DNA from 2 places in the Kurthia sp. 11kri321 genome. Region 1 is predicted to be linked to the other one. Evidence: riboswitches for the same ligand, from Rfam matches in the RefSeq annotation. Region 1 holds a riboswitch; the other holds the start of a gene.

Evidence for each region. Region 1 has a riboswitch for FMN ahead of ribE (riboflavin synthase). Riboswitches for the same ligand answer to the same signal wherever they lie in the genome.
Region 2: it holds a riboswitch for FMN, as region 1 does, so the genes downstream of both, ASO14_RS09900 (ECF transporter S component) here and ribE (riboflavin synthase) in region 1, are expected to answer to the same signal.

Annotation. Positions count from the first base shown of each region.
Region 1 is NZ_CP013217.1:1,308,977-1,313,745, forward strand. It holds gene ASO14_RS06745 (aminotransferase-like domain-containing protein) at 1-873, opposite strand, end outside; gene ASO14_RS06750 (metallophosphoesterase) at 1,142-1,957, shown strand; FMN riboswitch at 2,193-2,326, shown strand; FMN riboswitch at 2,424-2,557, shown strand; FMN riboswitch at 2,658-2,791, shown strand; gene ribE (riboflavin synthase) at 2,918-3,550, shown strand; partial or broken gene ribB (3,4-dihydroxy-2-butanone-4-phosphate synthase) at 3,562-4,146, shown strand; gene ribH (6,7-dimethyl-8-ribityllumazine synthase) at 4,176-4,643, shown strand.
Region 2 is NZ_CP013217.1:1,945,831-1,950,599, forward strand. It holds gene ASO14_RS09885 (LysR family transcriptional regulator) at 1-107, shown strand, start outside; gene ASO14_RS15045 (hypothetical protein) at 88-252, opposite strand; gene ASO14_RS09890 (hypothetical protein) at 321-728, opposite strand; gene ASO14_RS09895 (biotin transporter BioY) at 1,011-1,562, shown strand; gene ASO14_RS09900 (ECF transporter S component) at 1,615-2,196, opposite strand; FMN riboswitch at 2,357-2,492, opposite strand; gene ASO14_RS09905 (ATP-binding protein) at 2,585-4,366, opposite strand; gene ASO14_RS09910 (response regulator transcription factor) at 4,359-4,769, opposite strand, start outside.

The DNA of each region.
Region 1 (4,769 bases):
GATGATTTTTTGAACATGTGTATCGTATTCATTATGCGTTAAATATTCATAAATTGCATATTGTGAGAAGATGTTGGTGTGTAAGTCAGATGCTTGTTTTGCTGTTTCAATATGACGCATCAATTCTTTATTTTTTGAAATAATAAAGCCTAAACGCATACCTGGTGTAACGGTTTTTGAGAAACTACCAAGTAACACACTATTTTCTGATTTACCAGCCGCAATATAAGGTAATGAATCACCTTTGAAACGTAGCTCACCGTATGGATCATCTTCTACTAAAATAATATCGCGGTCTTTAATTAATTCATATACTTCTTTACGACGCTCTGCTGTGTACGTAAGACCTGTTGGGTTTTGGAAGTTCGGCACTGTATAGATGAATTTTACATTCGGCTGATCGAGCGCAACTTTTAATTCTTCAAGGTTTAACCCATCTTCTTCTAATGTAACAGGGTAGAATGACGGTTCACTCATTGTGAAGGCCTGAATCGCACCTAAATAACCAGGTTCTTCAATAATAATGCCATCCCCAGGATTAATTAACACTTGAGATAATAATGATAGTGCTTGTTGTGAACCTGTTGTTAATAGGATATCATCTGCTGTAATACCTAAGTCATGCTTACGATTATATTTATCTGCAATATATTGACGTAGTGGTAAGTAACCATTCGTTGAAGCATATTGGAAAATTTTGCTTCCATTCTCATCGATTGCACGATTGATTGCTTCTTGTAAATTTTCAAGTGGAAAAGAAATCGGATTTGGTAAGCCACCTGCGAAAGAAATGACGTCTGGCGCGTCCGTAACTTTTAAAATATTTCGGATGAATGATGAGGGCGTATTTAATACGCGGTTAGAATATTGCATGTGCGATTCTCTCCCTTTTTCTGACTTTTTTTAAAAGTATAGCACTCTAATGATTGAATCACAAGATATAAGTCTGTTTTGTAAACAAATAAATTTAAAAAAATAGCTAAAATAATACTTAAAGTAGAAAAAAAGGACAAATAAACGATTTAATAATTCTGATAATTCTAATTATTTTAATAATTTATTCGATAAATTGATATGCATTGCATAATGTTACATCGTTCGTTATCCTTAATTTATTGTTGAAATAAAGGATGAATTCAATATGAAGAAACTAATTAAAATAATTGGTGCACTTGTTGTACTTTTTGTTTTTTATATAGCTAATAATCAATGGCTACAATTATCAAAACATACGTTACAAGTAAAAACATTACCAAAAGAAATGAATGGTTTAACAATTGTTCAAATTTCAGATTTGCACGATGCGAAATTTGGTCGTCACCAACAACGACTAATTGAACAAGTAAAAAAGCAAAAACCCGATTTAATTTTTTTAACAGGCGATTTAATTGATCGCAATAATTATAAACTGGGAAGAAGTCTAGAAGCAGTTGATGGTTTTACAAAAATTGCCCCGACTTATTTTGTCGATGGTAATCATGAAATTTCAATTAATCGAGTTAAAGAGATTCATACAGCACTCCAAAAAAGGGGCGTGCATGTTTTAAATAATGAAGCAGAAACATTCCATTATAATGGTGCGCGTATTCAACTTATCGGTATTAGTGACCCTTTATCCGGCGAAACAACAGAAGATATGCTAGCAAAAGCGCTGGTGAATGTTCCACAAGATCAGTTCAAAATCTTATTAGCACACCGTTCAGAATTTGGAGAAAAATACGCACAAGCTGGAATTGACCTTGCATACACAGGACATGCACATGGCGGACAAATTCGCTTACCATTTTTAGGTGGGTTAGTCGATCATGATGCCTCACTATTACCGAAACATACAGAAGGAATTGAACAAGTGGAACAGTTGCAACACGTAATTAGCCGTGGTCTAGGAAATAGTCTCTTCCCACTACGTGTCTTCAACCGCCCAGAAATCGTCGTTACAACTTTAGAATCGAAATAAGTGGACGAGTGACCCATTTTCGCCTTCGAGTGGCCCGTTTGAACGAGCGAATGTCCTAAATCAATCAGCGAGTGACCCGTTTCGCCAGTCGAATGTTCGAATTCACACGATCCCAGTCAATTTAAGTCCCTCTCGAATCACTCAAAAGCCACGTAATCATTCGTGGTCTTTTGAGTTTTTTTGTAAAAAATCTAGTTTTCTGAATAAATTAGTGGTATGGTATAGCTACAATTAAAAAAATCTTCGGGGTCGGGTGAAATTCCCAATCGACGGTGATGCGCGTTAGAGCGATAAGTCCGTGAGCTTTTCGGAGCAGGAGCTGGTGAGAATCCAGGACCGACAGTATAGTCTGGATGAGAGAAGATGCAAAAAATTTGTTTATGATGTGAAAAAATCATAGGCTTATTTGAACATACCTTTTTCATCGACCTCATGTAAATGAAGGTCTTTTTTATTGTGACAACAGAATCGTCTTCGGGGTCGGGTGAAATTCCCAATCGACGGTGATGCGCGTTAGAGCGATAAGTCCGTGAGCTTTTTGAAGCAGGAACTGGTGAGAATCCAGTGCCGACAGTATAGTCTGGATGGGAGAAGACATGTAAAAATTTGTTTATGATCCGAAAAATCATAGGCTTATTTGAACATACCTTTTTTCAGCGACCTCATGTAAATGAAGGTCTTTTTTGTTGTATCAAACTGAATAATCCTTCGGGGTCGGGTGAAATTCCCAATCGACGGTGATGCGTGTTAGAGCGATAAGTCCGTGAGCTTTTCGGAGCAGGAGCTGGTGAGAATCCAGAACCGACAGTACAGTCTGGATGGGAGAAGGATGTGTGAACAAAACTTGTTAAAAAGACGTATGTCAACAGGTTTATTTAGACATGAATTTTAATCATTCTTCCATAAAACTACCCTGAATTGTTTCATCAATCGAGGGTAGTTTTTTATTTTGGGAAAGGAGTGGTTCGTATATTTACAGGGATTGTAGAAGAAGTTGCGACAATTCAATCGATTCGACAAGCGAATGAAAATATGGTGTTGCAAATTCAAGCAGAAAAAATTTTACAAGATGCGAAACTGGGTGATTCGATTGCAGTAAATGGTGTTTGCTTAACAATTGAAAAATTAGAGCAGTACGCTTTTCATGCGACAGTTATGAAAGAAACCTTTCATACAACAACACTACATCGTCTACAGCTACGTGAAAAAGTGAATGTTGAAAGGACTTTACAGTTGCAAGGACGATTAGGTGGACATATTGTGACAGGACATGTTGAAACAGTCGGGAAAATTCAGAGAATCTTAAAAACATCGAACGAAATTCGCTTAACGATTGAAACAGAACCGAAATTCATCAAACAGATGGTGCCAAGAGGTTCTGTGACATTGGACGGGATTAGCTTAACGATTTTTGCGTTAAACGCGCGGACATTTGAAGTTTCGCTTATTCCGCACACATATGAAACAACGATTTTGCATATGAAAAAAGTACGTGATGTCGTCAATATCGAAACGGATTACATCGGAAAATATGTACAAAGCCAAATGGCGACAATTTTAACAGAAGATTTTTTACGAAAAAATGGATTTTGAGGTGAAAGAACATGCAAGAAATAGAAGAAGCACTTCGTGTTTTACGAGCTGGTGGCATGATTATCGTGACTGATTCTGAAACACGTGAAAATGAAGGGGATCTCGTTGCATTAGCAGAAACGATTACACCTGAACAAGTAACATTCATGGCAATTGAGGGGCGTGGATTAATTTGTACACCTATTTCTGAAGAAATGGCGACACGCTTAGCATTAGCGCCGATGACAGAAGATAATACGGATAATCATGGAACAGCCTTTACAATTTCGATTGACCATATCGATACGACAACAGGTATCAGTGCTTATGATCGTGCATTAACCATTCAAGCTTTAACAAGTGAACAAACCGTAGCACAAGATTTTCGTCGTCCAGGACATGTGTTTCCGCTTATTGCAAAAGCTGGTGGTGTATTAGAACGTGATGGGCATACGGAAGCAGGAGTGGATTTGGCAAAGTTATGCGATAAAAAAGAAGCAGCAGTAATTTGTGAAATTATGGGTGATGATGGACATATGCTGACAGGTGAAAAGTTGACCGCATTTGCTAAAAAACACGTATTACCTATCATTTCAATCGAAGCATTAAAACAATATATTGAACAAACAAAAGGAGCGTATTCAAAATGAACATGATCGAAACAACATTAATCGGAAAAGACTTAAAAGTTGGGATTGTATTAGGAAGATTCAACGAATTCATCACAAATCGTTTATTAGAAGGAGCAGTAGATGGTTTAAAAAGACATGGTGTAGCAGAAGAAAATATTGACGTCGTAAAAGTACCAGGTGCTTTTGAAATTCCATATATGGCAAAACAATTAACAGGTTATAAAAAATATGACGCAATTATTGGGCTTGGAACGGTTATTCGTGGTGCAACAACTCATTATGATTATGTGTGTAATGAAGCGGCAAAAGGAATTGCTTCAGTATCACTTGAAACGAATGTGCCAATTATTTTTGGCGTTGTCACAACGGAGTCAATTGAACAAGCTGTAGAACGTGCAGGAACAAAAGCAGGGAACAAAGGTTATGATTCGGCTGTAGCAGCAATCGAGATGGCAAACCTTCATCGTCTATTAGAAAAATAGACTAGTGTAGATGACCTAGTATGTTTTATGCCAATAGATTGCTAGTTTCAAATCGTATAAAATGACTTGAAACCTATACTCATATAATAAACCTATATCTTTAGTTCGAAAGTCGTTGTTTTGTAT
Region 2 (4,769 bases), 640 kb from region 1:
CTGAGCGTATTATTGGTATGGCTTGGTCTGAAGGACGTTATTTATCACCTGCTGCTCAAAAATTCCAACAGTTTATCTTTGACTACTTTAAATCACCTTCCCAATAATCGTAAGAAAAGGCTGAGCAAATATTTCACTTTCCTTTTTAGCGTTCGCAATGAAAAACTGGAACCGCGCCACAGCGCGATTCCAGTTTTTCTTATGCTTATGTGGGATAATGTTTTTTACACGTATATCCCAACCTGTTTTCATATGTTATACTTCTATACTTTTAGTTATGTATGTTTCAAATTACGTAAAGCCCAATTCATTCGAATGAACTAAGCTCCTCTATTTAATACTAAATACTTCCCTAAATACTTTAACGAAACATCGGCTGTGAAAAATACCGCGCCTAATGTAAAGCCTGCTGTCCAAATTTCTGGTTGCATCGCCGTTTCGACTTCATCATTCATCCAACTATAAATAAAAATCGGTACAGCTACTGTTGAACCTAGTAAAGAATGGAATAAAAAAGATACACCTGAAATATTTCGTTTGGATGAAGCAAAAAAGTCCGATACATAGGATATGATCAATCCATATGTAAAAATCAAAGGAAATGAATACATACTAATGTTTAATGCCGAAGTCAAAAAATCATCTTGCTGATTACTATATAGCATCGGTAATATAAAAAACGCAGCAAGAGATGTAATGAAAGCACTGAGTAGTTTCCTTTCGGTCACAAAGCTTCCCCTCTCTATTTTATCAGTCATTTTTTCTCATATTGAAGCAAATTTCTTATTTTTTAATTTGTTCAATCGTCTTTGTCTTATTATACATATTTCTAATCTTTTTGCAAATTCTCTGACATTTATTGTAAGTTGTTACTTTAAAATGATATTTTTCTGTCATATTCGTCGCATACTTTACGTTGTTGTCACGAAAAAAAGTGTTGACCTTTTTTCATTTTTTCATTATATTTTGGTTAACTACTTTTAAAATAAGTTTACACAAAGGGGATTTTTATGAGAAATGAACAATTGAAGATGTGGATTCTTTCCGCATTATTCGCAGCAATTATCGGGATTTTTGCACAGGTTACGATTCCACTGCCACTCATTCCAATTACAGGACAAACATTTGCAATTGGTTTAGCTGTTACAATTCTAGGACTTCGTTATGGCTCACTATCTGTGTTTATTTACATATTACTAGGCGCAATTGGGATTCCAGTCTTCAGTGGTATGTCAGGTGGTCTAGGCGTTGTTGCAGGACCAACTGGTGGCTATATTATCGGCTTCTTACCAGCAGCTGTAGCAATCGGTTTATACCTTGAAAGATTCGGTTTTACAAAGGTACAAGCAATCATTGCTAATATTATCGGAATGATTGTAACACTTGCTTTCGGTACAATCTGGCTAAAATTCAGTGCTGATTTATCTTGGACTGGTGCATTTATGGGTGGTGTCTATCCATTCTTACTTGTTGGTGTGATTAAAGCCATTTTATCTGCATTAGCAGGTATTGTTGTACGAAATCGCTTATTACATGCGCAATTACTACGTGTACAACATTAAAACTCATACAAAAAGCTTTGGCATTTAAGAAAATGCCAAAGCTTTTTTATCGTTATGCTTGGAAACTTCTGCGTTCTTTCGTCATCCACTTACCCATTACATTAAATAATAGTAGGAAGACAATTGTTACAAGAACACCTTTAATAATATTGAATGGTAGCACACCCGCTACGATTGTAGCACGTAATGCAGCCCCTGTTTCAACAGGCATGTTTAAGAAGTAATTATACATTGGCATAAAGACGAAGTAATTTAATACACTCATACCTACTGCCATAGAGATTGTACCTACAACAAGACCAATTCCCAATCCTTTTTTTGTACTTAATTTTTTATAAACAAAGTACGTTGGAAGGATAAATAATAAGCCTGTTACAAAGTTTGCCATATGCCCTACTGGTACACCCGTTGGACTGCCTGTGTATACCCAGTCAATGACATTCTTTAGTAACTCGACTAAAATCCCTGCAAGTGGTCCCATAATAATCATTGCGACTAACGCTGGGATATCACCGAAATCTACCTCTAAAAAATTCGGGAATGGCGGAATTGGGAAATTAATTAAGTGTAGTAAAAATGCAATACTACTTAGCATCCCAATTGCAATCATGCGACGTAACTTCTTGTTCTTCATATTCTGTTTTCTCCTTTTGTTGCGGATCACTTCAAAAAGAGGTAAGGCTGCGTGTGCTTATTTAAAATAGAAATCCCACGTAGAAGTACTTCTACGCGGGAGAATTAGGCAACATTAAATAAACGTTGTTCACTCATTTTTTTTGAACACAACGCTGTACCTTCACCTTCTCCCATCCAGACTATACTGTCGGCTTTGGAGTTGCACCAAATCAACCTGTTAAGGTTCGCGGGCTGAGAAATGTTAAACACTTCATTACCGCCGGTCGGGAATTACACCCTGCCCCGAAGATGAACCGTATTTATTTTTTTCACACATTCATCATACAAAAAAAGTCTTGAATTGTAAAGAGAAGTTTCTCTCGAATTCAAGACTTTTTCTTTATTCATTAAATTTCATCTGGTAGTGGTAGGAAGAATGTAAAGGTTGTACCTACATCTACTTCACTTTCTACTGTAATACGACCTCGATGTGCATTAATAATATTACTCGCAATAGCTAAACCTAAACCTGTGCCACCCTTACCTCTTGTTCGTGCTTTATCTGCTTTATAAAAGCGTTCAAAGACATATGCAAGGTCTTCTTTCGGAATACCAGCACCATCGTCTTGAATACGAATGCGCACTTGTCCTGCATATTGGTCTGCTAGCACTTTTACATGGCCGCCACTTGCTGTATGACGAATTGCGTTATCCACTAAATTCGTTACAACTTGTTCGATGCGGTCTTCATCAATCTGAACGCGCGCATCATCTGAGAACTCTGTTTCATAACTTACTTCGATTCCTTTTTCTTTCCCGCGCTGTACGAACTTCTGTGTCATACGTTCAAATACTTGATTAATACTTAAGTCATCAAGATATAAACGCATCTTCCCAGATTCCATACGCGCTAAATCGAGTAAATCGGTTACTAATCGGCTCATACGCTGTGATTCATCATAAATAATACGCATCATTTCATTTCGTTCTTCTTCAGATGATACAACACCATCTAAAATCGCTTCACTATATCCTTGAAGCATCGAAATCGGCGTGCGTAGTTCATGTGATACATTCGCAATAAAGTCTGAACGTAATTTATCAAGGCGGTGTTCTTCTGTCTTATCTCGTAAAACAGCTACTGCACCACGTACTGATTCAGCGCTATATAAAGGACTGATTGAAATGACATAATATGCACCATCAATTTCTAATTCTTCCTCTAGTTCTTCTTCTAAATCAAGTACATGTTCTAGCATATGATAGATAGCTATTGGCAATGGTTTTGACTGATCTTCTTTCGATAAGAACCATTTTTGTAATAACAACTCTGCTGGTGGATTACTTAACAAAATCGTACGATCACGATTAAACGTAATTACTGCATCTGTCATAGACGTTAAAATACTTGATAACTGTTCTTTCTCTTGATTAATGACTTCCACATGGTGCTTTAACTGTCTACCCATTTGATTGAAGGCTGTTGCAAGCTGTCCAATCTCATCACGACTCAATACAGGTACTTTTGAATCGAACTTGCCTTTTGCGACTTCAAATGCAGCTTCACGCATTTTACGAAGCGGTGAAGTAATACGACTTGATAAGAAGAACGCAAAGAATGTCGTTAACACTAAAGCAATTGCAGCAGATAAAAAGACGATTTTTGTTGTCTCTTTTGTCGTACGATGAACAGCATCTGGGCTTTGATAGATGAAAACTGCACCATGCACTTTTTGGTCTACATTAATCGGCGACGCGAGTACAATATAATTCTCCATATGTTCTTTATCTGTTGTAGATGGTAATAACATCTCTTTTACAATCGGTTCATCTGATTCATAGACCTTGTCAAAAGCATGATTTTGAATGATTTTTTCACGAATTTCTTTTTGGTTTAACCCTTCTTGAAGTGAATATTGAATCTTCCCTTGCTTAGAAGAAATTAAAGCATTCGTTTCTTCTCCTAAAATATCGTTAATAATGGATTCTGTAGCAGCGAGCGAATCATGTTCATTCACAATTCGTGCAATGGTTGTAGCTTCTTGGCGTAATGTTTTTTCTGCTTGTTGTGTATTAAAATTCGATAAAAATTCGAGCATGAGTACTGTGAAAATAAACAGTACAAATGAAACGAGAAGCAATATGGTTACCCATAGCTTCCCGACAACACTATTCCATATTCTAGTCATTTACGACCTCGAATTTATAACCTACGCCCCAAACCGTTACAATCATCTTCGCCGCATCTTCTGATACGCGATTTAACTTTTCACGTAAACGCTTTACATGCGTATCTACTGTACGTAAATCACCGAAGAAATCATAATGCCATACTTCTTTTAATAGCTGCTCACGGTCAAATACTTTATCTGGTGACTTCGCTAAGAAATAAAGTAATTCGTATTCTTTCGGCGTTAAGTTCACTTCTTCCCCATCTGCTGAAACGCGGTGCGCATCATGGTCAATTGTTAGATGCGGGAAGACTACTAAATCTTTTGAAGCCGATGTAGATGAAATAGGTGAGTAAGCAGCTGAGCGACGTAAAATCGCTTTAATACGCAATACAACTTCACGTGGACTAAATGGTTTTAC